Regions from separate parts of the Teredinibacter turnerae T7901 genome, predicted to be linked through region 1. Evidence: predicted binding sites of a transcription regulator. Region 1 holds the regulator's gene; each other region holds the start of a gene.

Region 1 (10,075 bases):
ATCCACCGGCCGGCTGCCAATTGCACAACCTCCGGGGAAGGACACATCCGCTTTGCCATATTTGGCAAGGGTTGGGCCCAACACCAGAATCGACGCCCGCATGGTCTTCACCAACTCGTAAGGCGCCTCGGTGTCGGTCAGGGTTGTCGGGTCCACTTCAACGCACATTTTCTCGTTGATGGTGACCCCCACTCCCATACAGCGCAGCAGCGCCAACATCGTAGTGATGTCGTTAAGATGAGGCAGATTGCAGATATCCATCGGGCTGTCCGCCAGGAGGCAGGCAGCAAGGATCGGCAGGCCGGAATTTTTTGAACCAGAAATGCGAATTTCACCGCTGATGCGGGTACCGCCCTGGATAATCAGCTTATCCATTAAATAACCTAGCTGCGGGCAGCGTGTTCAGCGGGGGTAAGGGTTTTCATTTGCAGCGCATGAATAGTGCCGCTGGAGATATGCTCATTGAGTGCGCCGTACACCAATTGCTGGCGTTTAACGGGCATCAGACCTTCAAAAGCGGGAGATACGATAAGTGCGGCCACGTGCTTGCCGTCATCGCTGTTCACTTGAGCGGTGCACTCTGGCAGCGCGGCTTCGATTAATGCCTTGATTTCGTCTGGTTGCATGGGGAATACCTGGCTTGCGGACGCCGCTGGATGCGTTTGCGCCCTGAAAAAAGGCGGCCATTTTAATCAAAAAGCGGGTGCTTGGCACCCGCTTGAGATCACATGAGGCTAACTTAGCCTTTGGTTTGCGCAGACCAGCCTTCGATTGCCGCCTGAAGATCGCCTTTGTTGTCCTTTACACCCTGAGCAAACTGACTGCGAAAGGTCTTGCCGAGATTCACACCGTCGAGCACCACATTCAGTACCTTCCAGGAACCGGACTTGCCTTTGCCGAGCGAGTACACCACCAGGTTAGAGCCTTCCGGACCGGAAACCTTCTGTACAATGCTCGCTTTATTCTTGAGCACCTGGCTCTGTTCAGACACCAGTTGGATATCCAGATCGACGTTGCTCGCCATGCCTTTCACCAGTGTTTCCACCAGGCTGCGCTTAAAGGTCGCTACAAATTGCTCTTGCTGTTTCTCGTTGGCCTGCTCCCAGTAGGTCGGCCCCATCACATTCTTGGCGATGAAATCAAAACTGACTGACGGTTCCAGCAGCGATTCCACTTTGCCATAAAAAGCCTCCGGATCTTTCTTCAGCTCAGCGGTATCGTCTTTAGCCAGCGACAGCAGCTGGTCGGTAACTGTTTGTACCACGTACTCCGGGCCTTCCTTGTCCAGCGCCGCACTCGCAGGCTTCTGTTCCGCAGCAGCCCACTGACTGACAACGAGCAGCATGGCCGCCATTGCGCTGACGAGAGAGTGGCGAGCGGACCAAATCATCGGACGGTTCTTTTTCACGTGGTTTTCTCCTATGGAATTGATTTGAGCTGGAAATTTTTTACTCCAGCCCCATATTAAAGCGGACTATCTGAACGCAGGCTGACTGCGGTTGCGTTGAATCTGGCACATCACTAAGATGGCGCCGCCCGCGCATACACCGGCACGCATTGTAGGCGCTCCCTGGTGGGAATATCGTTACAGTCTGTACACCAAACACATTTCACCGAGCTGCGTTTTTTATGCTGGAAAGTCTACCGCCCCTTCTCGTCATCGCTGTTGCCATCGTCGCCGGGTTCGCCGGATTAATCTGGAGCGCCGACCGATTTGTCGCAGGCAGCGCAGCAATTGCGAGCAGCTTTGGCGTGGCACCAGTCGTGATCGGTTTAACAATAGTCGCCTTCGGCACCTCGGCCCCGGAGATAATGGTGTCGATAAGTGCATCTTTAAAGGGTGCAGGAGATATGGCAGTCGGCAATGGTATTGGTTCCAATATCGCAAACACCGGCCTGGTGCTCGGCGCGACGGCACTGGTCGTCGCTATTCCAGTGCAAAAGCACCTGCTAAAAGATGAGTTGCCGCTGCTGTTAGTGGTTATGGCGATAAGCGGCTACTTCCTCTCAGACGGTATATTGGCCCAGTGGGAAGCCATCGTACTTATCGGCGCGCTCATACCGGCCATATTTCTCCTGGTGTACCTCAAAAAAGGCGACCTCAGCGAACAGGAGACGACGGACGAAGACAGCATCCCGCATATGAGTCGCACCATGGCCTTCGTGTGGTTTGTCATCGGCCTGGGCGCACTGATGTTGAGTTCGGAAGTCCTTGTTTGGGGAGCAAAATCTGCCGCCGAGATGGCCGGGGTCAGCCCGCTGGTGATCGGGCTCACCATAATCGCCCTCGGCACCAGCCTGCCAGAACTCGCTGCGTCGCTTATCAGCGCGCTTAAGGGCCATCACGATATTGCCCTCGGCAATGTGTTGGGCTCGAATATGTTTAACCTGTTGGCCGTGATGTCGATCCCGGGTTTGTCCGGCTCCTTCCCGCTCGACCAATCCGTATTCAGTCGCGATTTTGTGGTGATGGTGGCATTAACCATATTGCTTGCGGTTGCAATTGGCCTGTCGATTTGGCGTAACCGTGGCGCGGGTGGCGGTAAAATTGGCAAAACAGCCGGTTGTCTGCTCCTGTTGAGCTACTTTGGCTACTATGTTCTTCTATATCAAACTGCGATTTAACACCCCATGTCCGAAACCGATCTAATTCAATCCGCGCAACGCACAATCGCGCTGGAGATTGCCGCCGTTCAAGCGCTAGAAGAGCGCATCAACGGTGAATTTGTCGCTGCCTGTGAAAAAATTCTGAGCTGCTCCGGACGCGTCGTGGTTTCGGGTATGGGGAAATCCGGCCACATCGGCAAAAAAATCGCCGCAACTCTGGCCAGTACGGGTACACCCGCATTTTTTGTGCATCCCGGGGAAGCGAGCCACGGCGATCTGGGGATGATCACCAGAGACGATGTTTTCCTGTGTATCTCCAACTCCGGTAACTCGCCTGAGATGGTTGCCATTTTGCCTTGGATAAAACGCATGGGCATTCCCGTGGTGGCGATGACAGGTAAATCCAACAGCCCTCTCGCTGAAGCGGCGGATGTGATACTCGATATCGCGGTCGCCACCGAAGCCTGCCCGCTGGATCTGGCGCCCACATCCTCAACCACAGTGACGCTGGTGCTCGGTGATGCGCTGGCGCTCGCACTTCTGGAGGCGCGGGGGTTCACTGCCGAAGACTTTGCCTATTCTCACCCAGGCGGCACTCTCGGACGGCGCTTACTATTGCATGTCGCTGACGTGATGCACGATGGTGAAACCGTTCCAATAGTTACAACCACGACCCCGGTGCTGGAGGCTCTCGGCGAAATGAGCCGCAAAGGGTTCGGCATTACCACCGTAGTAGATGCGACAGGTGAGCTGGTCGGGGTGTTCACCGACGGCGATCTACGCCGCTGCCTGGATCGTGATATCGAGGTAAAAAACGCCAGTATTGAACAGGTGATGAGTCGAGGTGGTCGAACAATTACGCCGCAGGCACTAGCCGCGGAAGCCTTCAACCTGATGGAAACCCATAAAATTACCGCCCTGGTTGTCACTGATAACAACAAACCCGTGGGCATTTTGCATATGCATGACATGCTCCAGGCCGGGCTGGTTTAACTCTGGTGTATGAACTTTGGTGTAAACAAGGAAAACGATGAAACATTTATCTTTGGAAGACATTCATCGCAAGGCTGCGCAGATCAAACTACTCCTGCTCGATGTTGACGGCGTGATGACCGATGGCCGCCTGTACTTCAGTAACGACGGCCAAGAGATGAAGACCTTCAATACGCTCGACGGTCACGGCATTAAAATGTTGCGCCGCTCCGGGGTGGAAGTGGGCATTATTACTGGCCGGACCAGCCAGCTGGTGGCCAAGCGCGCGGCCGATCTCGGGATCTCACTGCTCATTCAGGGGCGCGAAGACAAATTCACCGCGCTCGAAGAGATGCGCGCAACCTTCCCCTGTGAGCTGGACCAAATCGCGTTTATGGGCGACGACTACCCGGACCTGACCGTGATGTGTCGCGTGGGCCTCGCACTTACCGTGCAAAACGGCCACCCCGCGGTAGTCGAACGCGCACATTGGCAAAGTGCCGCGCGAGGTGGCGAAGGCGCGGTACGCGAAGCCTGCGATTTGATTATGCAGGCGCAAGGTACCTACGACGCGGCTTTACAGGCGTACTTGAGAACGCAACCGCATGCGTAAAAACCGTTTTTACCTGCTGTTTATCGCGATGGGGATCGCCAGCATTGTAATGCTGTGGGATTCGTCCGAAAACGTGATTACACCCCCCAAAGCCGAACCCGCACCGCAAATTCCCTACGCATTTGCCGAGAATGCCGCGACCCGTTACTTCAACGACAATGGTGTGCTCGAATATGCGTTCACGGCGAATCTCCTGGAGCACTTTCGTGTGCTCGGCGACAATCGTCAGCCCGTCGACGAATACACCATGGTAGACCACCCACATTTTACAATTTACCAGGAAGACACCCCCTGGCACGTAGAATCTGTCGACGGCAAACTCGTGCGCAGCAGTGAGCAGATCGCCCTTTGGGATACGGTTCGCATCTGGCAGGAGCCACCCGAGCGACTACCCGGTGAGGAAGCGCCCGCTTACCGTGAAGCTTCCGAACTCACCACGGAAAAGCTCGATATCAACCCTGTAGAAAAGGTCGCATACACCGACGAGCCTGTTAAAATACTAACACCCTATGGGGTGATTAACGCCGTAGGCATGACAGCCAATTTTAAAAACCGAAAAATCGAATTGCACCACAAGGTGCATGCTATCCACCGAATTCCTGAAGACCGCAGCCTGAACGAATGAAACCCCTGTCAACTTTTTGCGCCGTGCTACCTGGGCGCTCCCTGCTCTGCGCCGCCATGCTGGCTTGTACGGCAATGCCAGCCGATGCCCTGCCGGACGATAGACTGCAAGATCTCAGCATCTCTGCCGACTCCGCAGAGCTCGATGACCTGAACGGCACCACCACCTATGCAGGCAGCGTTATTGTCGAGCAAGGCAGCATGAAAATTCGTGCGGAAAAAGTCGTGATTTATGGCCGCAAAGATACCTATTCCCGCGTGGTCGCTACCGGCACGCCAGCGCGTTTAAGCCAGGTGCCCAAGCCCGGCCAGGAGCCTGTGACCGCGCGTGCTAACCGCATGGAATATCAGATCACCAGCGAAACCCTGATCCTCCTCGACAATGCGGCTTTCCGTCAGGAGGGCACCAGCCTAAGCGGCAATCGCATTGAGTACGATGTAAAAAAAGCAGTGGTACGCGCTGGTGGTAAAGCTGATGCGGAAGGCGACGATCGCCGGGTTCGCATGGTGATCCCGCCAAAAGCATTGAGCAAAGAAGACGAACAGCCCGCCGACAATAACAAAAGCTCCAACAGGCCCTAGTATTTATGCAGCAACTGAGTGCCCAACACCTCGCCAAAAGTTACAAAGGCCGCAAGGTCGTCATCGATGTATCCCTGTCTGTGGACAGTGGCCAGATCGTGGGCCTGCTCGGCCCCAACGGCGCGGGTAAAACAACCTGTTTTTATATGATCGCGGGCATCATTAAAGCCGATCATGGCGATATCCAGATTGGCGACAAGCGCGTTACTCACCTGCCAATGCACGAGCGCGCGCGCGCAGGCCTTGGGTATCTGCCCCAGGAAGCGTCGGTATTTCGCAAGTTAACAGTTCAGGATAATATTCTTGCGATTCTTGAGACCCGCAAAGAGTTGAGCCGCAACCAACGCCGTGAGGCGATGGAAAAACTGCTGGAAGAGTTTCACATTGGCCACATTCGCAACAGCCTTGGAATGGCGCTGTCAGGCGGCGAGCGGCGGCGTGTTGAAATCGCCCGAGCACTGGCCACAGAGCCCGATTTTGTGCTCTTGGACGAACCCTTCGCCGGAGTCGACCCGATTTCAGTGAGCGATATTAAGCAGATCGTACAACACCTTAAAAATCGCGGTATTGGCGTGTTGATTACCGATCACAATGTTCGCGAAACATTGGATATCTGTGAGAAAGCCTATATCGTCTCGGAAGGCCACATCATCGCAGAAGGAAGCGCCAATGATGTACTCAACAACAAAAAAGTGCGCGAAGTATATCTCGGTCAGCACTTCCACCTCTAATCGCTTTCTGCAGATAATCAGCAAAATCTCTTGACAAACGACTGACTTTTGTATTTGTCACGGCATAATACTTGCTTCTGATTTTATGCGATTTTATTGCACCTGGACTGCGGCCGGAATACACTAGCCTCATACAAGCCGGCGCCCCACAGGAGTTGCCACTAACTGATAGTGCACTTTAACCAGACGCAGTAAATCGAACTATGAAGCAATCCCTCCAGTTAAAACTGGGCCAGCAGCTCACCATGACCCCGCAGCTGCAACAGGCCATCAGGCTTCTTCAGCTCTCCACGCTCGATCTTCAGGCAGAAATACAAGAAGCTCTGGATTCAAACCCTATGCTCGAAGTTGAGGAAGACCTCAGCGGCGACGACTCTCACAGCGGTATCAATGAACAGGCTCCAGCCAGCAACGAGCTTAATGGCAAGGACAGCGCCGACGGCAAAAGCGATGCTGCAGATGCGAATGGCGCCGACCAGGAGTCCAATTCCGACGCATCCTCCGACGGTGATTGGAACGAAGACAACATTCCCACTGACCTTGCGGTCGACACCAGCTGGGACGATATCTACGACCCCACCCCGAGCGGCACCGGACTCGCAAAACCCGACTCCGACGATTACGATTTTGAATCCCGACGTGGCACATCAGAAACGCTGCAGGATCACTTGCAGTGGCAGCTGAACCTTACCCCCATGTCAGTCCGCGACAAGGATATCGCCGAAGCCATCATTGACGCGGTAAAACCCAACGGTCTGCTCGGCCAGACTCTGGATGAAATTTTTCATGGCCTGGAACCTCACCATGAAGAACTCGAAATGGACGAAGTGGTGGCTGTACTCCACCGGGTGCAACAGTTTGACCCACCCGGCGTTCTCAGCCAGGACGTACGTGAATGCCTGCTCATTCAGCTGAGCCAGCTTGATATCAGCAACGAAGATGTGCGCAACGCAAAAACGCTCGTCAGCGAGTTTCTCGATCTGCTCGGCGGCCGCGACTTCAAACAGCTGATGCGCAAGCTAAAACTGAAAGAAAGCGAACTACAGGCGGCGGTACAGGTTATCCAGGGATTGAACCCGCGACCCGGTGAACAGATTGGCAGCGACGACACAGAGTATGTGGTGCCGGATGTGTTTGTGAACAAGGTAAATAACCGCTGGATGGTGCAACTCAACCCGGATATCGCACCGCGTTTACGCATTAACAGCGACTATGCGTCACTGGTTAAGCGCGCCGACTCCAGCGCTGACAACACTTTTCTACGCGACAACTTACAGGAAGCGCGCTGGTTTTTGAAAAGCCTGCAAAGCCGCAACGAAACCCTGTTGAAAGTCGCCAGCTGTATCGTGGAAAAACAACAGGGGTTTCTCGATTTCGGCCCGGAAGCCATGAAACCGATGGTATTGCACGACGTGGCAGAAATTGTCGAAATGCACGAATCGACGATCTCGCGAGTAACCACGCAAAAGTACATGCACACCCCACAGGGGATTTTCGAGCTCAAATACTTTTTCTCCAGCCATGTGGCCACAGATTCCGGCGGCGAGTGCTCATCTACCGCAATTCGCGCTATCATTAAAAAATTAGTTGCTGCGGAAAATGCACGCAAACCGCTCAGCGACTCAAAAATTACAGGGCTATTGGCAGAACAGGGAATCAAGGTCGCACGCCGCACCATCGCTAAGTATCGCGAGTCTCTGAACATACCTCCCTCGAACGAACGCAAGCGTTTGGTATAGCAAAATCTGGGAATGCCGGTCTAAAGTCTGATGCCGCAAATAAAATTTGCGGCTAAAGTGGGCTTGGATCTGAAACTAATACTGGTAGAATGCGCGCCGTTTGACTCCCTGCAACATCCAACATCTGCTGTTTTACCGGGCGCAACGCTATGCAAATTTCTACCATTCTAAACGCCAAGCGAACCCGAGCGAAGATTGCTGGCGGCAGTAAAAAACGCTTGATCGAAACACTCGCTGGCATTTTTAGCGAATCCGACACTGGCCTCGACCAAACTGAATTGTTCCAACATATTTTCGCCCGTGAGCGGCTTGGCTCCACAGGCATTGGCGGCGGTATAGCCATACCCCACTGCCGCTTCAATACCGAAGGCGCGACCTTGTGCGCGTGCGTAACTCTGGAAGAAGCCATTGACTTCGACGCTGTAGACAGCAAGCCAGTCGATCTCATATTTGCCATGCTGGTACCGGAAAACGCCGAAGACGAGCACCTGCAAACCCTTGCCGCACTCGCAGAAACCCTGCAAAGGGATGATTTTGTGAAGCGCCTTCGCAACTGTAAAACCGATGAAGAATTGTTTAACGTGGCGTCTGGTGTAAACTGACGGCTCTACCGGGAAGTAACTAGTCCCTCGCGCGCTCTGCGCTCCTCCATCACATGCGACTCGTACACAGGCAGGTAACATGCGCTTGCTGATTATTAGCGGAAGATCAGGCTCGGGAAAAACCACAGCACTGCACCTGCTGGAGGATGAAGGCTACACCTGCATCGACAACCTTCCTGTCGACCTTCTGCCCGCGCTAATCGAGCAGCTAAGCACCTCTGATCGTCCATCGCCACGGGTTGCTATCGGTATCGATGCGCGCAACATCAACAACGATCTGAGCCGTTTAATGGCGATGATTGAAGTGGGGCCATTGCCGCGAGAAAGTTACCAGGTTATCTATCTCGACAGCTCGCGCGAAGTGCTCCTCAAACGGTACAGCGAGACCCGCCGCAAACACCCACTCTCTGACGGTCTCACCGACCTGAATGAAGCCATTGAGCGCGAGCGCATTATTCTCGAGCCCATATCCAATGCCGCCGATGTCACCATAGACACCTCGCAGCTCAACCTGCATGAACTGCGCAGTGCAATTAAATACCTTGTGGTCGGTTCCGACCGAGAAGGTATGGCGGTGCTGTTCAAGTCGTTCGGTTTCAAGTATGGGCTGCCGGTTGACGCCGATTTCGTTTTTGATGTGCGGTGCTTGCCAAACCCCTATTGGGATGCCGGACTGCGCAAACTGTCCGGGCTGTCGCCGGAAGTAATTGCGTTTCTGAACGGCGAGGAACAGGTGGAGGAGATGTATAACGACATTCTTACATTTATGCGTAAGTGGATTCCTCGGTTCGAGAACAACAACCGCAGCTATCTCACCATCGCTATCGGCTGTACGGGTGGTTTTCATCGTTCGGTCTACATGAGTGAACGACTCGCAAAAGCGCTCAAAGCCGACTATAAGAATGTTCAGACGCGGCATCGACAAATACCCGATTCCAGCGCCCCGAAACACAGCTAATGCGGGAGCTTCATGCAGCAGAGAACCCTCGAGATCATCAATAAACTTGGCCTCCACGCGAGAGCGGCCAGCAAGCTGGCGACCCTGGCCAATCGGTTTGAGTCACGAATTCAGGTCAGTGCCCACGGCAAAACGACAGATGCGAAAAGCATTATGTCGCTCATGCTGCTGGCAGCCTCAATCGGCACGGAAATTGAATTGATCACCGAGGGGCCGGACGAAGTTGAAGCCATTACGGCCCTGAAAGAACTCATAAACAACCGCTTCGACGAGGAGGAATAGGCTGCGCTGCAAGCGCCTGTAAGCAGGTTAAACACGCGCCAACTTCCCGAAGTTATTTCCTCAAGCCTTTGAAAAAGCTACAATTTCTGTAGCAACCCTCCACCCCACCGTAAAACGGAAGCCACTGTATGCCGCAAGCCGCTGAGAATATCGAACACAGCACCCACCAACAGGTCGGTCGCGTGCAGGTATTACTCGAAAGCGGTACCTTCCGCCAGGTACGGCAAATGCTGAGCAGCTTGCGGCCGGTGGAAATCGCGCGCTTGATTGCATCCTCCCCGCCCCCTTCGCGAACCGTGCTGTGGGACCTTATCGACAAGGATGTGTCCGGTGAAGTACTCGAAGAACTGCCGTACGATATCCAG
Region 2 (10,075 bases), 870 kb from region 1:
TTGTACAGAATATTCAAACTCGCCTTGTTTCATGGAGGCTCCTACGCAAGTCCACTTGATGATTTACTGGTTTGAATTGCTTTTGTTTGCGCAGTTGACAGAGACTACAACCGAACTCCGCAAACGCCAGCTGCGCCCAGACCTGGAAAACACTTTTCATACGTCAGCCGCTTACAAAAAAATCGACAGTTGCAGAGCGCGTGGTCAATATCCTGTGGTTTTTTTACAGAAGTATTACATGGCGGAAATAAGCGCAGAGGCTTAGCGCGCAAAACAACGGCGTGGTGTCTGGGACACAAGGTGAATAGTGACTTATTCGAAGAGAGGAAATTGATTTGAGTGTATTTTGCGGCCGTCAATTTTATGTAACAATGCACGCATCGGAGCGTAGCTCAGCCTGGTAGAGCACTGCCTTCGGGAGGCAGGGGCCGGAGGTTCGAATCCTCTCGCTCCGACCATTTAATAGGGCCTGTCTGCCCGCAGCCCTTCTTATTTACTGGACCGCTCGCAGTTTAACTGCCGTGCCATAAGCCAGTAACTCCGCAGCGCCGGCTGCCAGGGTGCTGGTTGTAAAACGCAAATTGATAACGGCGTCTGCACCCAGCTCACGAGCTTCCACTAGCATGCGCTCCAGCGCTTGTTCGCGACTTTCCGCAATGAGCTTTGTGTACTCTGTAATTTCACCGCCGATTAGAGACCGCAGGCCAGCTAAGATATCGTTACCCAGGTGCCGAGCGCGGATCGTATTACCTCTCACCAAACCCAAAGCACTCTCTATTTCCCGACCGGGAACCGTTTCTGTGGTGAGAACTGGAATCAGTAAAGCCTTGCTCATAAATTCACCTTGCGAAATTTATCCGTTTTTAAAATTTTAAGCTGCTGACGCAGCACACTGGCGAATAACAAGAGAATACCCAAAGTGAGCGAACCAACCAGACACCTGTGCCACCAGAGCATATCGCTTTGAATAACGGTGAAAATAACGGCGTAACCCATTAGCATCGCGACAATGAGCAGCAACAGCCAGCCACCCCAGGCGAGCAAGTTAGCCATCTGATCAGTGCGCAAAATTTCCCGCTGCCGTTCGTCCTGGCTGATGAGGGAGTAATCCCCAGTCAGTTTTTTTAGCGTGTTAAGTTGCTCGTACCTCTCACGGCAAGCACTGCATTTTGCCAGATGCTGATTTATCCGCTGCCCTTGCTGTTGGGTTAACTCGCCATCCACCAGTCCGGAAATTAAGGGGGATAGCACCTCGCAATCCGTATTCATAAACGCCCTCCTATGGTTAGGAAATGCTCTCGCAATTGGGTGCGCGCCCGATGCAACCGGGACATTACTGTACCCGGTGTTAAGCCGAGAATTTGACCTACCTGGCTGTAGTTGAAATCGAGCATATCTTTCAGCGCGATAATTTCTCGATGCTCCAGACTTAACTGGGCTATCGCCTGACGAAGTTGGTCCGCCTGCTGACGCTTTTCGAGGGTTTCCTGCGGACCACAATTCCGGCAGACTTCCCTGTCCATCGATATCGTGCTGTCGTACTTTAAGCGATGGCGCACCCGCAGCGTATCAATACAGAGATTGTGCACTATCGTAAAAAACCAGGCGCGGGAACTCTCCTCGCCATCCGGTATTTTGCGAGCCTTGCCGGCTTTCACCAACGCCTCTTGCACAATATCCTGAGCTTCAGATTTATCTGCGATTAGCTTTTCGGCTAGTATCAACGCACCAGCTCGAAACACCAGCCATTGCTCCATCGGGTTATTTGCCTCCAGTCTCCAAGGACTTTCTCTATAAACGGGTTGAAGAACAAAATATTCCCTTACACTGCAAAATTCTATCGAGACGCTAGAAAGTGCCGTTTTGAGCGGGCAAAAAAAAGCCGGGTTACCCCGGCTCTGAGAGTCGACAAAGAAGTACTCAGGCGCGCTTCTTGCGACGATAGCGTGCAGCAGCAAAAGCCAGCAAAGCCGAGCCAAACAGCACACTTGAACCGGGAAGAGGTACCGTACTTACATCGTGCGGATACTCGTAGTCGTGGATTTGGCGCTGTGTGCGCAGAGAACCCGCAGCCAGGGAACCGTCGAGAGTACCCATGAGAGTCACGTCCGCATCAATCGCCAGGATTGAACCAACAATAGGGTTTGAAATCGTCAGTTCTTCTGCTTCGAAGAAATTCCACAATATGTCGCTGGCACCCAAACCACTGTTACCACTAAGGTCCAGGCCAGGAAAGTTGTACCCGTAGCCAGTATTCACATGGGTACCAGACACGTTAATGATCAATGTGTCCGCCTGTACACCGGAGAAAGTGAAGTTAGTGTTCTGACGAAACAGCTCGTCATAAGACATATCAAAAAAGGCTACGCTAGAAGTACCGCTGTAGCTGAAGGCGCCATTGACGAAAGACGCACTGTTGCCTACACCGGACATACCACTGAAGGTTTGACTCGCAGACTTAAGATCTGCCACCACGCTGTCGATACTTAAACCAGCGTCATGGACAATACTCGCTCCCGCTCCGTGAAGTTCCACGTTGGAGGAAGAAGAGATTGCGCCACCGAGTACCAGGTTGCCCGATTTAACTTTTACATGGCCAGCGTTGATATCGCCAACCACCTGCAATGAATCCACCACCGGCGCCGCAGGCACCTGGACAGCAAATTCCGAAGCGCCGCCGTTAAGGTCGCCGCCAATAAACGTTTTACCCCAAACTGAACCGCCTTCGTGAACATAATCACCAGCAACCACCAGATTATATTCAGCGAGGGGGATACTCATAGCCGCGGCCCCTTGGCTCACCAGCAGCGCGGCGGATACATACAATGATCCGATTATTTTTTTCACCGATCTTACCCCGTAGTCATCTTGTAAACATTCTTGTTTTCAGCCCTTTGCCCAATCCTAACGCCAGACTGGTGCACGGCCCGGATATAGCAATATATAGGCCAATAATTTAAGTTAGTAATAACTCCGCTCGCAGCGCCTGTTTTTACTGCACAAAAATATTGTGGAGACTCTAGTTTTCGGGGAAAAATCGTCGTGAAAATTCACAAGGTAAAGAATATCGACAGGATAATTTTGGCTCTTGTTTTTAGTGCACAATTACGCCCAAAGAAAGCCTTTGTCGCGAGTATCAAAATACTGTCAGCAATAGAGCAGAGTGAGTTCGCAGGCAAACCCGCAATGGAGCTGTGGTCTATCTATCGGGACAGCAGACCGTCCGCGACCGCTGCCGCCTTCTCCGAGCCAAATAGACGCGTCACCAGCGCCAAAGAAAACTCCATCGCGGTGCCCGGCCCCTGGCTGGTAATAAGGTTTTCATCCTCCACCACGCGTTCCACACTCACCGCCCTGGCTTGGCTGGCAAGTTCCTCCTGAAATCCGGGATAGCAGGTAGCGACCCGATCGGCAAGTAACCCATGGCGCCCCAAGACCACAGCCGGCGCCGCACATATCGCAGCCAGCAAACGTTGTTGGGCAAGCTGCTGCCGCACAAGCTCCATGAGAGGCCCACTCTGAGCGAGATGATCCGCTCCCGGCAAGCCACCAGGCAGCGCGATCAGGTCCCAATCCCGGCCGCAGCTCCCTATCAAGCAGCTGCCATCGAGTTTTACACCGCGAGACGCGATAATCTGGGAGTGCTCCATGACCGAAGCGACAGTAACCTCAGCGCCTGCTCGCACTAACACATCAATAATCGTAACGGCTTCGATTTCTTCGCTACCGTCTGCAATTGGAACCAAAACATTGGCCATCACTCGATTCTCCATTACATTAAGATGTTAAGGAACGTCTGATTAACCTAATAAATATTTTATTGGCTACACCCGCCCCTGCCGGCCGAGCGCTAATTAGCCAAAAGCAGAAAAATTAGTGGCAGTGTGCGGGGTCCATCATCATTGCCGGAGCGTCAATTAGGCCCCAGGAAACAAGCAGTATCTTGGCCACAGGAATTAATGTGTATACGCCATAGACAATAAAACCTATCCCAAATATTCTGCGCACCCACACATGGGCGATCGCCTTTTTGATATAACCACTGGCCAAACCTCCAGCAAATACGGCTGGCAAGGTTCCCAACCCAAAAGCCAGCATCACGGTGCCGCCTGAAGCGAAATTCGCCTGAACTGCAGCGTACACGAGCGCAGAATAAACCAGGCCGCAGGGCAACCAACCCCAAAGAAAACCTAATAGCAGTGCGTTCGGCACCGTTTTTACGGGCATTAATTTTCCGGCTAAAGGTGAAACAAATCGCCAGAGCATACCACCCGCTTTTTCCAACCGGGAAAGCACTCGCCACCAGTCCGCCAGATAAAACCCCATGCCGATGAGCAATACACCAGACAGTGCGCGTAAAATCGGTAGTGGCGTCAGGCCGTCGAACATACCCGCGACCAATGCGGCGAGGCCGCCGATAAGCGCGTAGCTCCCAATTCTGCCGAGGTTATACGCCAGCAAAATGAAAATCGAATAAACCCGACCCTGCGCCTGGTTCGCGAAAGCCAGTGCAGCGGTGACCCCACCACACATACCCAGGCAGTGGCCTGCTCCCATCAAGCCTAAAGTAAATGCAGCAATTACAGGTTCAATCATCAGCGTCTGCTTTCTCTAGAGTGGTGTCGGAATTTTTGGGGCTAGAATCATTAGAGTTAGAACTATGTGGGCCAGCGGAATCAGCTCTTTTAGCGGCTTCGTCTTCATCAAACAAAATCCGGCGTGCTTCAGTATCTAAATCTTCGTATTGCCCAGAGCGCACCGCCCAGAAGAAAATACTCACAGCGATAATTACGAACACGATCGCAATCGGAATTAAAATAAATAAACTTTCCACGAGGTTATCCTGGGTGGGGAAGAATCAGGTGCGCATTGCGTTGAGCACAACAACGAGCGAACTGGCGGACATGCCTATCGCCGCCAGCCACGGAGGGAGAATCCCTGTTGCGGCGGCAGGTAGCGCAACAAGATTATACACCAGCGCCCAAGTGAGATTTTGACGTATGATTTTTTGAACTCGGGCAGACAATACAATAATGGCCGGAATCGCGGTGAGGTTACCGTTAAGCAAAATACCGTCAGCTTTCGATTGCGCGAGTCGCGTAGCGGACCCCATCGCCATCGATATATCTGCCGCAGAAAGCACGGGCACATCGTTTATTCCGTCACCGACCATCAGTACCCGCGCCCCCTGAGCCTGTTGCTGATTTAGCCAGTGCAACTTGTCTGCAGGCCGTGCCTCCCCGGCCCAATCTGCAATACCCGCAGCCTTTGCGACATCCGCGACAACGCTGTAGCGATCGCCGCTCAGCAAGGTGACATTCCTGTTCAGCTCTCCCAATTCGGTTACCGCATTTATTGCAGACTCTCGTAAACAATCGCCGAGCATAATCCAGCGCAGAGGAATAGCTTGGCCATCGGCCTCAGTCTCCGCGGCCAGCAACTGCCACAAAACCTGGGCGTCCTCATCTGGATAAGCCACCCCGGGCGCAGCGAATTCCGGCCTGCCAAACCGATAGTGTGTTCCGTTTACGCATCCACAAACACCCTCGCCTTCACTCACGCTCACGTCAGTCGCCACCAACCCGCGATCAAACGCTCTAAAAACATCGGCAATCGGGTGTTGCGCGTACTGCTCCAGTGCAGCAATGATGGAAAGAGATTCAGCTTCACCAGTCTGCGCCCCAGCGCCTGGGGAGACCGTGCCCAGCAAGCGCAAATGCCCTTCGGTTAGGGTACCAGTTTTGTCGAATACCACGTGGGTCAGCCGCGCCAGGCTCTCCATCACTTGCGGCCCGCTAACTAACACCCCCAGCTGCCGAGCACGGTTTAATCCAGCGGTTAAAGCTGCTGGCGTAGCGAGAGAGAGCGCACAAGGACAAGTGACCACCAGCACCGAGAGCACTACCCACAACGCCCGTTCTGGCTCAATGTGCCACCACACGAAAGCAACGATCACCGACAAAACTAACACTGCAGCAACAAACCTACCGGCGATTAAATCGGCGAAAGCGATTTGCCGAGGTTTCTGCAAAGCTGCCTGCTCAACCAATTGCTCGATGGCTGCCAATTGCGTATTCGCGCCAGTTTGAACAACATGCATCTGCAACGCTGATTCACGATTCAGCGTTCCTGCACAGAGAGAATCGCCACGTTTTTTTATTTGTGGTAGAGATTCACCCGTCAAAATCGATTCGTCGACAGACGCTTGCGCGTTGGTCAATACACCATCGGCCGGAATCATATCCCCTGCATTCACCCAAACCTGATCGCCAGGCCGCAATGCATTCAAAGGGACAGACACTTTACTTCCTGCCTCATCCATCCGGGTTACGGTCAGAGGCAATAATTGGCGTAGATTTTCACTGGCAAAGGCACTGCTGTGGCGCGCACGCATCTCCAGAAAACGCCCCAGCAAAAGAAAGAATGTAAACATGGAAACCGAATCGAAATAGACATCCCCCGTTTCCGTTAAAGTCGCAAACGCACTGGCCGTGTAAGCTAAACCAATTGCCAGCGAGACCGGCACATCCATATTTAAATGCTTTGCTCTAAGCGCGCGCGCGGCACTCAGAAAAAAGGGCGCTGCAGAGAAAAACACGACCGGTGTTGCAATAACTAAACTCACCCAGCGCAAGAAACTTTGCCAATTCTGCTCAATGCCGTAGTGATCGCCAGAGTAGAGAGCCACGGCCACCATACCCACCTGCATCATTCCAATACCGGCGACGCCGAGCCGCATAAAAGCCTGGTGGCGCTCAGCTTTACGCTGCTGCTGATTGCTCTCCAAGCGGTCCGGGAGCGGCTGATAACCAATGCGCTGAATCTCGTTCAATAACGTACTTAACGGCGCCGTCTCTGGATTCCAACGCAAAGTGCACCGACGCGTCGTCGCGTTAACTCTAACCTGGGACACCCCGCGCTGTTCGCCCAGGTGTTTCTCAATGAGCCAGGCACAGGCCGCACAACTGATACCCTGAATACTCAGGCGCGCGACCGCTAAATTGTCGGCATCGCGATGAACGAAGTCCAATTGGACCTCGGGCAAATCGTAACCGAGAAAATCATTGTTTAATGCACGAGGTTTTTCTGCAAGTTCGTCGCGAAAGCGATAATAACTGGAGAGGCCCCCTTCACTGATCGTCAATGCGACCAAGCGACAAGCCTCGCAACAGAACAATTGTGGGTGATCGTCTATTTTGGCGGTGATATTGCCATCGGCAGGCAAACCGCAATGAAAGCACTGGGTCATCGCAACACTAGCGCAACTCTACGGAAGCTTGCTGGGAAAAATCTGCCTCGCCGCTCACTCGCCAAACCAGCTCCGACGCGTCACCGCGTCGCGACTCAATCCGCAAATACCAACGCCCCTTGGGTAATACGTCAGCCTCTGCTTCATAACCGGTAAATGATTTTCTGTGAAGAAGGTACTCATGATCCTGGTTAGCCTTCAGCGGATGGGAAAGCATCAGGATGAGCTCTTCGTCACTATCCACCGGCTCGTTAAGGGTCACATTTATTATCGAGTCAGACAAATTCAGTGTCAAAGTCGCGGCCAGACCTTGATCGTGTGCTTCGCGTTCTGCTTCGAAGAGCTTATTTACGGCCTTGCCTTCCTTGTAGTAGTCATCGCGCACCACGTCATCGCGATATTTAACAGAAATAAACACCAGCCCCAGCCCGATAAAAATAACAAAGAACAAAGGGCCTACAACCAGCCAGGCCCAAGGCTCTCGGTACCAGGGTTTAATCACTTTTGTTTCCAAGCTGCACATCTCAGTTTATTTGCGAGGAACTGGCCCCAGGAAGTTCGTGGTTTCGGTCGCGACAAGGCTTTCATCATCCAAAGAGGTGACGGTCATCACCAATCGCGCTTTTTCGCTATCCAGCGATTTGCGCTCTACGGCAACACGTACGGGTACGGTAAACACCTCGCCTGGCATAATCTCCACTTTGCGATAGTTCACTACTCTGAACGGGTAATCGCCGGACACCGTAAGCGTATAGCTGTGCGCGCTGTTGTCCATATTATTTATTTTTACCGTATATACATTTTGCACATCATCACCATTAATCCGGTAAAGACGTGCACCCCGATCGCGAATAACATCGACACTCAGAGGGGTTCGGCTGGAGATGGTATAGATAAATGCCGTTGCCATGACCACAACCGCCAGCACATAACCAATAACGCGTGGCCGAAAAAACCTGAATTTACCGGTTTGTAATTCCACTTCCGATGTGAATCGAATCAGACCACGGTCATAGTTCATTTTATCCATGACTGCATTGCAGGCATCGACGCACAAACCACAATTGATACATTCGTATTGCAAGCCGTCTCGAATATCGATATCCACGGGGCAAACCTGAACACACCATGAGCAATCGGTGCAATCACCCAAACCTTTTTCTTTGGGATCATCTTTCGGTTTTCTAGCGCCGCGCGGTTCACCACGTGCCACATCGTAATATACAGCCAGAGTATTGTTATCGTACATCACTGATTGGAAGCGCGCGTAAGGACACATGTACTTACACACCTGCTCACGCATATAGCCAGCATTCAGATAAGTCGCAGCAGTGAAGAAAAACGTCCAGAACGCGGCTGCTGGAGGGATGTCAAACGTAAGAATTCCCGACTCCCCCCAATAGGGAAGCATTCCGGAAAGCAACTCCCGCACCGGTAGGAAGTAACCGATAAACGTAGCACCAGTGGCAAAGGCGATTGCGAGCCACACAGCATGCTTAGCTGTTTTGCGCCAAATCTTATTAAAATTCCATGGGGAATTATCAAGCTTGACCTGCTTGTTGCGGTCGCCCTCAAAAAAGTGTTCGACTGAAAAGAAAATAAGCGTCCAGACTGTTTGCGGGCAAGTAAAACCGCACCAAACCCGCCCCAAAGACGTGGTTACAGCAAACAAAGAAAACGCAGAGATAATAAGTAGCCAGGCCAGCAACATAAAATCTTGTGGCCAGAATGTCAGCCAGAGCACATGAAATTGCCGCGCAGGAAGATCAAACAAAACAGCGGGCCGACCGTCAATTGTCAGCCAGGGCAAAAGCGCGAAGACAACAATTAAAGGTATACCTGTATACCGACGAATGCTCTGATAAAAACCAGAAATTTTGCGAATGTATATTTTATCCGGTTTCTCGTAGAGATTCCGATAGCGGATAGGTTGCTCTTCTTCCGGCGACAGCTTGTCTGACACTTTCTTTGGCTCCCACTTTTTTTAGATTTATCTAATATACTATAAACTTGCACCAATAAAAAAGCGGAAGGCGTGTCACCGTTCAGGCTCCCTGCACTTCCGCTTAAAAAGCTTGTATCTGCTCTACAGTTTACTTGTCGTAGTCGTACGAGAGTGAGTATACGTAAGCTGTTAACAAGTGAATTTTTTCCTCTCGCAGTTTATTTTCCTGCGCGGGCATTTGGTTTTTACGCCCCGAGCGAATCGCCTGCTGGATCGCTTCACGCGAGCCCTCATACAACCAGATACTATCAGTCAGGTTAGGCGCGCCGACCAGCTTCTGGCCTTTTCCATCCGGGCCATGACACGCAGCACAGGTACTCTGGAACTGGCCAGCGCCCTGTTCAGCCAGATCAGCATCGTGGTCCATGCCGGAAAGGCTCATTACGTATTCAGCAACGGCGACAACTTTCTCTTCGCCAAGTATTTCACCCCAGGCAGGCATAGCTCCCGAACGACCGTGGGTTATGCTGGCCTGGATTTCTTCCGGGGAACCACCGTAGAGCCAGTCTTTGTCAGTAAGGTTGGGGAAACCAAAGTTACCGCCACCATCAGCGCCGTGACAAACAGAGCAGTTGTTCGCGAATAAACGCACACCCATTTTCATCGCACGACCATCGTGAATCAGCTCTTCCACTGGCATGCTTGAATAAACACCGTAGGTTTTGGTGTGATCTTCACGGGCGGCTTCCTGTTCGGCTTCCAGTTGTTTTACGGAAGTCCAACCAATAACCCCTTTGTAGGCGCCAAAGCCTGGGTATATCACCAGGTAGATAGCAGCAAAAATGAGCGTGCCCACAAATAGCATGAACCACCATCGTGGT
Region 3 (10,075 bases), 2.4 Mb from region 1:
ATAGCGTGAAGAAAGTTCAGGATGGTACCGCATTGGTGAACGAATCCGGCACCACTCTGAGTGAGATTGTCGCATCGGTGGAAGAAGTTACGTCGATGATGCGGGAAATTGCCGATGCTTCCAAAGAGCAAACCTCGGGTATTGAGCAGGTGAATACAGCAGTAGCGCAAATGGATGAAATGACCCAGCAGAACGCGGCCTTGGTAGAAGAGGTTTCTGCCGCAGGTGAATCCATGGCGGAGCAGGCTCGCGCCATGAACCAGATTGTAGATTTCTTCTCGGTAGTGGGTAAAAACGACGAAGCCCGTCAAACGCTGGAGATGCACACCGCGAGAAAACGCCAGGCTGTGAATTCGTCTCGTACGGCGTCAGCGCCAGCGACTTCATCACGGAGTTCTGCGGCTGACGATGAATGGGAAGACTTTTAACTCGGCGGACGGGTGACCTAAGTGTTAGCGACAGCGAGGGACGAATTTTCCGACAAAGAATTCCCGATGACAGAAAAAAATTTCGGGATGATAAAGGCCATTGCCTATAAGTTGACGGGAATTAGCCTGTCTGATCACAAAAAAAATATGGTGTACGGCCGCCTTGCTCGGCGGCTGCGCGCATTGCGACTGAATTCATTCGATCAGTATTGCGCGTTGATAGACCAGGAAAATTGCAGCGAACATGTGGAGTTTATTAATTCCATCACCACCAATCTAACGTCTTTTTTCCGGGAAAAACATCATTTCGATTTTATGGCTGGGCAACTGTTGCCCCAGCTTATGCGCAAAAATTTAAAAACCAAGCGCCTTCGGGTGTGGTCTGCTGGGTGCTCAACCGGAGAAGAGCCATACTCGATTGCGATGGTTCTGCGCTCGTTAGCGTCGCTGTCTGGTTGGGATGTTCGTATTCTCGCGACCGACTTGGATACTAATGTTGTTAACAAAGGCAAGAACGGCGTCTACCCGGTTGACCGGGCGGAAAATATTCCAGACGAATACCGGCGATTTTTAAAGACGGATAAAAATCACGAGTGGGTAAGAGTTAAAAGCAGCGTGTGCGATTTGATTACGTTTAAACAGCTCAACCTGCTCCAAGATTGGCCAATGAAGGGGCCGTTTGACATAATTTTTTGCCGTAACGTAGTTATTTACTTCGACGCTCCCACGCAAAAAAAACTATTCGACCGCTATGCCAATATTTTAACTGACGATGGCCATTTGTTTATTGGGCATTCGGAAAATTTGCACAATGTAACCAATCGCTTTCAAGCCCTTGGTCGAACCATCTACAAAAAGGCCCATTGAGCCGTCCAGAGGAGCTTAAAGCCCAGTGTTCAGTTCAGATTACAAACCCGAAAGACCGCTTAAAGGGTTTGAACATATTAATCGCTATTGGGATAAGCGAATGAACACCGCTGCAGCAAAAATTTTGCCGGGTGAATGTTATGTGAGTCGAACCGGCGAAATGATTGTTACGGTATTGGGATCTTGTATTTCGGCGTGTATTAGAGATCGGGTGATTGGCATCGGTGGTATGAACCACTTTATGTTGCCGGTGGCGTCCAGCGATTCCATGATTACACGCCCAAACGCTGTGAACAAAGAGCTGTGTTATGGCAACTGGGCGATGGAGTATTTGATTAATGCCATATTAAAACAAGGTGGCAAGCGCGAACGGCTCGAAGTGAAAGTGTTCGGCGGTGGCCGGGTTCTTACCTGTATGACAAATATCGACGTCGGCAAGCGCAATATCGATTTCTTGTTGAATTATCTGGAGCGGGATGGTTTAGCCATTGCTGCGCAAGATCTGGGGCATGATTACCCCAGAAAAGTACTCTATTTTCCAGATACGGGCGCCGTGAAACTGAAAAAGTTACGCACACGAGCAAATACCACTATTGAGCGACGTGAGAAGGCGTATCTGGATTCTATGGTGTCCAAACCCGCAGAGGGCGATATCGAACTGTTTTAACTGGCAGTTTACTGTTTTACCCTTAGGGCGGTCGTATTTTGCTTAAGTAAGTGTGATAAAGGTGGAGAGAATATTTGTGGCTAAACGTGGGCCGGTAAAAGTTCTGATTATCGACGACTCCGCACTCGTACGTGCACTTCTTTCTGAGATTTTGTCGGGGCATGAAAATATCGATGTTGTGGGCAGCGCATCTGATCCTTACGAAGCGCGAGAAATGATCAAGCAGCTTAACCCGGATGTACTCACGCTAGATATAGAAATGCCACGCATGAACGGCATAGCTTTCCTCAAAAACCTGATGCGTTTGCGGCCAATGCCCGTGGTTATGATTTCCACTCTCACCCAGCAGGGCGCCCCTGCCACCCTGGAAGCTCTTGAATTAGGCGCTGTTGACTTTGTTCCTAAACCTAAGACTGAAGGCGCTGTGGCGCTTGAAAAATACAGTGAAGAAATTATTGAAAAAGTGCTTTGTGCCGCGCGGGCTAACGTAGCGCCTCGTATAGAGGAGAAAAAAGCACAAACTCCAGATTCGGCCGTCGCGACGGCGCTCACCTATGGCAAAACGTTAAAACCCGGTTTTTTGTGTGCCATTGGGGCGTCTACCGGTGGCACAGAGGCGATTAAAGATGTGGTGAAATCGCTGCCCGCCAATTCACCCGCCGTGGTTATCGCGCAGCATATTCCCGCGGTATTCAGTTCGTCCTTTGCGAAGCGTGTAGATACGCTTTCGGCTGTACATGTTTACGAAGCCGAAAATAATCAAAAAATTGAACCTGGTTCCGTTTATATCGCCCCGGGTGATGCACATTTACGTGTGATAGAGCGCCAGGGCAGCTATATTTGTCAACTTGGTACGGATGATCTTATCAACCGTCACCGCCCCTCTGTAGAGGCGCTTTTTGACTCGGTGACCAAACATGTGGGCGCCAAAGCCATGGGCGTGATACTAACCGGTATGGGTGCGGATGGGGCAGCGGCTTTGTTGCGCATGAAGCAGGCAGGTTGTGTGACAGTTGCACAGGATGAAGCAACAAGCGTGGTTTGGGGGATGCCTGGCGCAGCAGTAAAATTAGGTGCCGCAGACCAGGTTTTACCGCTGGATAAGATAACACGGTATATACTTACAAGAGCTTATCAGTAAAACGTTGGTTGAAGGGCTTTCGCTCGGTGATGTTGGGCAAGGTACCAGAGACAGGAAAAACAAGAGACTGCGACATGGCAATAACTTCAGATGTTTCCAATGATGGAAAAATATTGAAAATCTCTATCGACGGGCGTTTCGATGCATCGTCCCTTGACGATTTCCGGCGGGCTTATGAGGAAGTGGATTCCAATTCATTGGAGTCATATTGTGTCGATTTAAAGGACACCGTTCATCTGGATAGTTCCGCACTGGGGATGTTATTAGTCTTACGGGATTTTGCTGGCGGCGATAACGCCAATATTGTCATCAATAATTGCAGCCCAGAGGTGAAGAAAATATTCGCTATCTCCAGTTTCGAACAGCTATTTACAATTCAGTAGTGGTAGGTTCGAGCGCTCCCGGAGACGTAAGTTGCGACGCGACTTGGGCTTCGCCATTGGCAGTCGACGCGGAAGCTTCATTTTTTAAGGCGGTGATACGTGTCAGAAGAGAGTGAAAGCCCACTCAACATACTTATTGCAGAAGATTCTGCCGCAGATCGCCTAATATTAGAGTCTATTTTCGCGCGCGCCGGATACGTGCCTACCCTCGTGGAGAACGGCGCTCAAGCCGTCGAATCTTTCCAAGCCTCCAAGCCCGATCTCATATTTTTAGATGTACTGATGCCCGTAATGGGGGGCATTGAAGCGGCACGTAAAATTCGTGCGCTCGCGGGCGACGAATTTATTCCGATCGTGTTTCTGACTTCGCTATCCGGTGAAGAATCCCTGGTGGAGTGTATTGAGTCCGGCGGCGACGACTTTTTACCCAAGCCCTATAATCCGGTTGTTTTACAATCAAAAGTAAAAGCATTTTCCCGTATGCGGGATATGCATAAAACCCTGGCCCACCAAAAATCTGTAATCGAGCTTCACAACCAGCATCTTATCCAAGAGCAGACGGTTGCTAAGCAGGTATACGACAAAATTGCCCATTCGGGCTGCCTCGACCTCGATATTATTCGTTCCTATATGTCGCCGTTATCTGTGTTTAATGGGGACGTGCTCGTTGCGGAGGTAAGCCCCAGTGGTAGTGTAATGATTTTACTGGGTGACTTTACGGGGCACGGGCTGCCGGCGGCGATTGGTTCTATGCCGCTGGCGTCAACGTTCTACGGTATGGTGCGCAAAGGGTTTTCCCTTCCGGACATCATGAAGGAGATCAATGCAAAGTTGCATCAGATATTACCGGTTGGTTTTTTTTGCTGTGCAACCTGCATCGATATTCATATTCAAAAACGCCGTATGCGCATCTGGAATGGCGGCTTGCCCGAAAGCTATTTATACCGCGCCAAAACCCACAGTTACGAATTGTTGCAATCCAAAAATCTCCCACTGGGGGTTCTCGCGGAGCAGGATTTCGAAAAATCGACGCGTCGCATTCCGCTGGATATTGGCGACCGGTTTTTCATGTGGTCCGATGGTATCGTTGAAGCGCGCGATCGAACCGGCAGTATGTTTGGTGAGGAACGCCTCAAGCAGTTGATGCATCGACATATGGGCTTGCCAGTGCTGTTTGATGAGATTCTGCGCGAAGTGCATGGGCATATTGGCGAAACAGATAAAGACGACGATATTTCGCTGGTAGAGGTGTGTGTTGCTGATGTGGAAATTGGCCTCCCCGAGGAGGATGTTCACACCCATGTGAAAAGCCGTTTGGTCGACTGGTCGATGGCATTTACGATTGCCTCGACCAGTCTAAAAGAGTTCGATCCTCTGCCGCTTCTGGTGAATATTATTTCGGAGGTGCCGGGGTTAAAAGATCGCAGTACAACTTTGTACACTGTATTGTCTGAACTCTACGCAAATGCTCTTGAGCATGGAGTGTTAGGCTTGGAATCGCGCCTTAAAGACACCCCAGCCGGTTTTACTGAGTTCTATCGATTGCGTCGTCAGAGGCTGTCTGAGTTGGCAGAAGGATTCGTGAGTTTCGATCTGGAACACCACGCCGCGCCACATGGTGGAATGCTGACCATTCGTGTGAGAGACAGCGGTAAAGGGTTCGAACCTGGCAAGCGCGCCGAAAAAACGAAAGACAAACCGGATTATTTCGGCCGCGGTCTGTCGCTGCTCACATCAATCTGCGAAAATCTCACTATTCATCCCCCCGGCAATGATATCGAAGTGAATTTCCGCTGGACTTACGACGACGGTCACGATTAATGCAGAATAACGTAGTGCTGGACACCGCGATGCTTGCCAGTTTGCGCGAGCTCCTGGCAGACAAATTTGTCGAGCTGGTAACAACCTATAATCGCGATTGCGCGTTGCGGATAGATGCTATACGCAGCGCGCTGTTGACGCCTGAGTTCTCCGTTATTAATCACGAAGCCCACGGTATAAAAGGCAGTAGCCGCAATATCGGTGCGAATTCTTTGGCCGATTTGTGTGAGAAACTTGAGCAGAAAGCGCGCGCGCAGGACCCAGCCGGCATGGAGCAACTTTTTACCGCTATTGAGCAAGATTTTGCCGTTGTTTCCGCTGAGCTAACCCAACTTATCGCCTGATTACTACGTTAACCTGGCCCCTTTGTATATGGCACAGGCTTTGCTCTACCGAGTAATGTCTGACTAAGCCCTACATGAAGGTGTGGCTAATGCAATCTCTACTCGAAAGCGCTTCCTCGCTCGACACTGTATCTACTCAAAAGCACGCGGCTAAAAAGCTGGATTCCTTTGCGTCCACAGACGGTCGCGATACTTTTCGGCACGCGCTCGATCAGGAGCGTAAAGCACAAGCGCAAGCGGATAGCCGGAGTGAGGAAAAAGCCGATCGTGCGCAAGACGTGCGCTCATCGGCAAAAAAAGAGGAGCCGGCTGAAGCGGCCGCTGAGATTCCGTTAGCAGGCGATAGCGCAGGCCAAACTGAAACGCAAGAACGCGAGAGTATAACGGCAACCCAGGAAGCGCTGGGCTCCAACTCAGACACCGCTGCGTCGTTAGAGCAGGCTCCTATAAAGGCCGAAGCCAATAGTGGTATTGCCGATGGTGCGGTTGAGAGCGATGCCGCATTGTTGTCGGCTGAACACCCGGCGAAAGATTCGGCAATGCCCGCATCTGGAATAGAAGTGTCTTCCTCTCAAATTGTTGCCAGCAATATTCATTCAAGTGGTCGCGGCACGGCCTCGCCACTAACACCGTCTGGCGGAGTAACTTCTGCTGCTACAGTGTCCGCCGCGAACGGGGCAAATGCGGCATCCCTTACCGACGTATCAAGCCTTCAGAGCGAGCCACTAAAATCCGCTGACCCGCAGCTAAGCACCGATCTCGCCGGCAGCAAATTGTCTGGTTTGGTTGCGAGCAGCCCGGCTACAAAAATGCTGACTGCCGAGACTTTTTCCCGATTGTCTGGAGACGGAGAAATAAAAGAGTTTGCCGAGGTGATGGCTAACGCGTCCGGACACACACAAACTGCAGCTTCCGCCGCAAAAGCGGAGCTTTTTCCCTACGCGCTGGCCCAGGGGACCGATAAAATCCCGGTGACCATTCGCTTTGGCCAAACCGCATGGGCGGGTCAAGTGGCTGAGCGCACCGCAATGATGGTCGCGCAAAATTTGAGTTCGGCGGAATTGCAACTTGATCCACCGGAGCTGGGCCCGCTGCAGGTGAAGGTTTCTGTTCACAACGACCAGGCAACGGTGACTTTTGTTTCTGCAAACGCCCAGGTGCGAGAAGCGCTTGACCAGTCGGCGAACCGGTTGCGCGATATGCTCGCTCAGCAGGGAGTCGCACTGGGTGATGTGAACGTTTCAGATCACCCATCGCAGCAGTCTGGCCACCAGCAATCACAGGACGGTGAAACCCACCACGCACGCGGAGCCGGTTCGGGTATTGATTTGCTCGACGGGGAAGATGCTGCTCCGGTCACTGTCTGGGCTGCGCCCACTGGGGTGGACTATTACGCCTAGTTAAGACGCCTAGTTAAGACGCGAAGCGAAGACAGAACATTTCTTAAAATACCGCGCTGAGAAATTTTTAATACTTATTCCGAACCTCATCCGTTTCAGCAGACGGCGGTAATTGGCCGCTGCTGGCTATTTCTACTCGCGCCAAATTTCTGACAGCAAAGCAGGCGTACCCAGATTCGACTAACCTTAGGTTGCGACAATTGTTGCAGAGTGAGGTCTTGCCCGAACATTTTCGTCTTGCGCTTAAGCGCTGGAACGCGTGTGGGACCTTATGATTTGCGGGGCCATACTGTGTCGTTGTTGGTTAAGGTTCAGTGACTAGCGGCGCTCGATAAATGCACATGTATGCCTTCAGTCGTTTGGCATATGTATTGCTCTTTACCCTAAATTCAACAGAGGTAGTCGGAAGTTTGACATGGCGGATGCCGATAAAGACACACAAGACGAAAACGCCGAAGACGGCGGTGGGGGAAAAAAGAAACTGATCATGCTTGTCGTGCTCGGTTTGGTGATTGCCGGTCTCTCGGTTGGGGGAACCTTAGCCGCGCTTAAATTTCTCACTCCACCTCCGCCAGCAGAAGAGGGGGCGGAAGACGCTGCAGCCGAAGAGCCGACGCCACCGCCCGCGCCAGCGATATATTTCCCGATCAAGCCGGAGTTGATTGTTAACTTTAATGTTCGCGGCAGGCAACGGTATTTGCAGGCGGAACTGACATTGCTGGTGCGGGAAGAAGATGTGATCGCCGCTATCGAGCTGCATATGTCCAAAATTCGCAATAATCTTATTTTGTTGATTGGTGGCGAAGTATACGAGGAATTGCTGACGGCAGAAGGCAAAGAATTGTTGCGACAAAGATGCCTGCAGGAACTCCAGAATGTGATGCTGCAGGAAATTGGCAAACCTGGTATTGAACAGGTTTTGTTTACTAATTTTGTAATGCAGTAATACTGCATTTGTTCGAGGTCGTTAGTGCAGGACTTACTTTCTCAAGACGAAATCGACGCGCTCTTACATGGCGTTGATGACGGTGATATAGAAACAGAAAGTGATTTCGATGTTGGTGGGGTCAAGTCATACGATTTAACCAGCCAGGACCGAATTGTGCGCGGGCGTATGCCCACGCTCGAAATGATCAACGAACGTTTCGCCCGCTATACCCGCATCAGTATGTTTAACCTGTTGCGGCGTACCGCCGACGTCTCAGTTGGCGGCATTCAAATTCAGAAGTTTGGCGAGTACGTCCATACTCTGTACGTGCCGACGAGTTTGAATATGGTGAAGTTCAGGCCGTTGCGCGGTACAGCGTTGATTATTCTCGACGCGAAGCTGGTATTCAAACTCGTCGATAACTTTTTTGGTGGGGATGGTCGTCACGCAAAAATTGAAGGACGTGAATTTACACCGACAGAGTTACGTGTTGTGCAGATGGTATTGGAGCAGGTCTTTGTGGATCTTCACGAAGCCTGGAAAGCGGTAAAGCTTATTGACTTCGAATATATTAACTCTGAAGTCAATCCATCCATGGCGAATATCGTCAGCCCAAGCGAAGTTGTGGTGGTGAGTACTTTTCATGTGGAGCTGGATGGCGGCGGTGGTGAACTGCATATCACCATGCCGTATTCCATGGTAGAGCCCATTCGGGAAATTCTTGATGCCGGCCTGCAGTCGGATACCGACGAGCGTGACGATCGCTGGGTACAAGCGCTGCGCGAAGATGTTATGCGTGCGCGGGTAGACCTGGAGTGCGATGTGGTACGGCGTGATATCACCTTGCGCGAAATTGTTGATTTGAAAGTAGGCGATATTATTCCGGTGACCATGCCGGAGGTGCATATTGCTACTGCCAATGGAGTGCCCATGTTTCAAGCGAAAATCGGGCAGTGTAACAACAACCTGGCGCTGCGTATTCTCGATTATGTAGACCGAACGAGAGGGCAAAGCGCAACTGATGAGGACGCCAAGTCATGAGTGAAGACGACGAAGTCGATCAAGATAGCATGGCCGACGAATGGGCGGCCGCGATGGAAGAGCAGGCTGAAATTGATGGTGCTGGTGAAGACGAGGCGGCGGCGAACAACCAGGGTGCTGCGCCAATGGAGTTGAGCGAATTCGACGAACCTGCGGCGGCACCGGCAAGCCAGGGTAACAACCCGGATTTGGACGTTATTCTGGATATTCCAGTATCCATTTCGATGGAAGTCGGTCGCACGTCCATCACAATACGCAATTTACTGCAGCTAAATCAGGGCTCGGTTATCGAGTTGGATCGCCTTGCAGGTGAACCCTTGGATGTACTGGTAAACGGTACCTTAATCGCCCACGGTGAAGTCGTCGTAGTTAATGAAAAGTTCGGTATCCGTATGACCGATGTTATCAGCCCTTCCGAGCGAATTAAAAAACTGCGTTAGGAATCTAAGCCGATGAAAAATCTGTTGCTGATGTTGTGTTTGCTCTGGATGCCGTTGGCAATTGCTCAAGCCGGTGACGTAACGAATGGGGGCGAGCAAGCAGCCACCCAGGAAAAAGCAGATAAAATCACGCTCGTCAAGCCCGCGGCCAGAATCGCGCCTTCCGCCGCAGGCGTAGTAGGGCAGGTTTTAGGCGGTCTAATGGCGGTGATCGCGCTGATTATGGTGATGGCCTGGCTGGCTAAACGCATGGGCTATGGCGGTATTGCCAGCCAGGGGCAACTTAAAATCGTTGCCAGTATTCCGCTCGGTACGCGCGAAAAAGCGGTGATTGTGGACGCATGCGGTAAAACATTGCTACTTGGCGTTGCACCTGGCCGCGTGTCTTTTTTGCATGAGCTGGACATGCAATCGCCGGAGTCTGTGCTTGAGACAGCGCAGCGCCCCGTCAGTAAAGGCCAGGATTTTAGCGCTTACTTAAAAACAATAATTGGCTCTGGAAAAAACAGCGCATGAAAATCTGGGGTAAACAGGCCACAGGTCTGTTTGTGGTGGTGCTGCTTGTTTGCGTTTTTATACCAAACGGGTGGGCACAGTCAGAGGAAAGTTCCGGTA

What was found. Region 1 encodes sigma-54, which starts transcription at its own class of promoters, with help from an activator protein. Its sites were predicted from a motif close to TGGCACANNNNTTGCNNT; they were not measured.
Region 2: the regulator sigma-54 is predicted to act here: its motif matches at 2,934-2,951, upstream of TERTU_RS13205 (choice-of-anchor A family protein).
Region 3: the regulator sigma-54 is predicted to act here: its motif matches at 7,412-7,429, upstream of TERTU_RS05970 (flagellar basal body-associated FliL family protein).

Annotation. Positions count from the first base shown of each region.
Region 1 covers NC_012997.1:4,210,087-4,220,161, forward strand. Annotated here, with positions in the region: gene murA (UDP-N-acetylglucosamine 1-carboxyvinyltransferase) at 1-375, opposite strand, end outside; gene TERTU_RS16890 (BolA family protein) at 384-626, opposite strand; gene TERTU_RS16895 (MlaC/ttg2D family ABC transporter substrate-binding protein) at 740-1,408, opposite strand; gene TERTU_RS16900 (calcium/sodium antiporter) at 1,630-2,625, shown strand; gene TERTU_RS16905 (KpsF/GutQ family sugar-phosphate isomerase) at 2,632-3,600, shown strand; gene TERTU_RS16910 (KdsC family phosphatase) at 3,638-4,192, shown strand; gene lptC (LPS export ABC transporter periplasmic protein LptC) at 4,185-4,817, shown strand; gene lptA (lipopolysaccharide transport periplasmic protein LptA) at 4,814-5,398, shown strand; gene lptB (LPS export ABC transporter ATP-binding protein) at 5,404-6,129, shown strand; gene TERTU_RS16930 (RNA polymerase factor sigma-54) at 6,333-7,868, shown strand; gene TERTU_RS16935 (PTS sugar transporter subunit IIA) at 8,018-8,470, shown strand; gene rapZ (RNase adapter RapZ) at 8,550-9,428, shown strand; gene TERTU_RS16945 (HPr family phosphocarrier protein) at 9,441-9,710, shown strand; gene mgtE (magnesium transporter) at 9,839-10,075, shown strand, end outside.
Region 2 covers NC_012997.1:3,343,448-3,353,522, forward strand. Annotated here, with positions in the region: gene TERTU_RS13175 (LysM peptidoglycan-binding domain-containing protein) at 1-33, opposite strand, end outside; tRNA gene TERTU_RS13185 (tRNA-Pro) at 382-458, shown strand; gene TERTU_RS13190 (YbjQ family protein) at 494-835, opposite strand; gene TERTU_RS13195 (anti-sigma factor family protein) at 832-1,269, opposite strand; gene TERTU_RS13200 (RNA polymerase sigma factor) at 1,266-1,757, opposite strand; gene TERTU_RS13205 (choice-of-anchor A family protein) at 1,921-2,781, opposite strand; gene TERTU_RS13210 (DJ-1 family glyoxalase III) at 3,204-3,758, opposite strand; gene TERTU_RS13215 (sulfite exporter TauE/SafE family protein) at 3,874-4,596, opposite strand; gene ccoS (cbb3-type cytochrome oxidase assembly protein CcoS) at 4,589-4,834, opposite strand; gene TERTU_RS13225 (heavy metal translocating P-type ATPase) at 4,859-7,249, opposite strand; gene TERTU_RS13230 (FixH family protein) at 7,257-7,751, opposite strand; gene ccoG (cytochrome c oxidase accessory protein CcoG) at 7,779-9,212, opposite strand; gene ccoP (cytochrome-c oxidase, cbb3-type subunit III) at 9,343-10,075, opposite strand, start outside.
Region 3 covers NC_012997.1:1,393,898-1,403,972, forward strand. Annotated here, with positions in the region: gene TERTU_RS05930 (methyl-accepting chemotaxis protein) at 1-428, shown strand, start outside; gene TERTU_RS05935 (CheR family methyltransferase) at 495-1,295, shown strand; gene cheD (chemoreceptor glutamine deamidase CheD) at 1,321-1,962, shown strand; gene TERTU_RS05945 (protein-glutamate methylesterase/protein-glutamine glutaminase) at 2,039-3,103, shown strand; gene TERTU_RS05950 (STAS domain-containing protein) at 3,178-3,486, shown strand; gene TERTU_RS05955 (SpoIIE family protein phosphatase) at 3,586-5,307, shown strand; gene TERTU_RS05960 (Hpt domain-containing protein) at 5,307-5,651, shown strand; gene TERTU_RS05965 (flagellar hook-length control protein FliK) at 5,726-7,051, shown strand; gene TERTU_RS05970 (flagellar basal body-associated FliL family protein) at 7,467-7,997, shown strand; gene fliM (flagellar motor switch protein FliM) at 8,022-9,020, shown strand; gene fliN (flagellar motor switch protein FliN) at 9,017-9,460, shown strand; gene fliO (flagellar biosynthetic protein FliO) at 9,473-9,976, shown strand.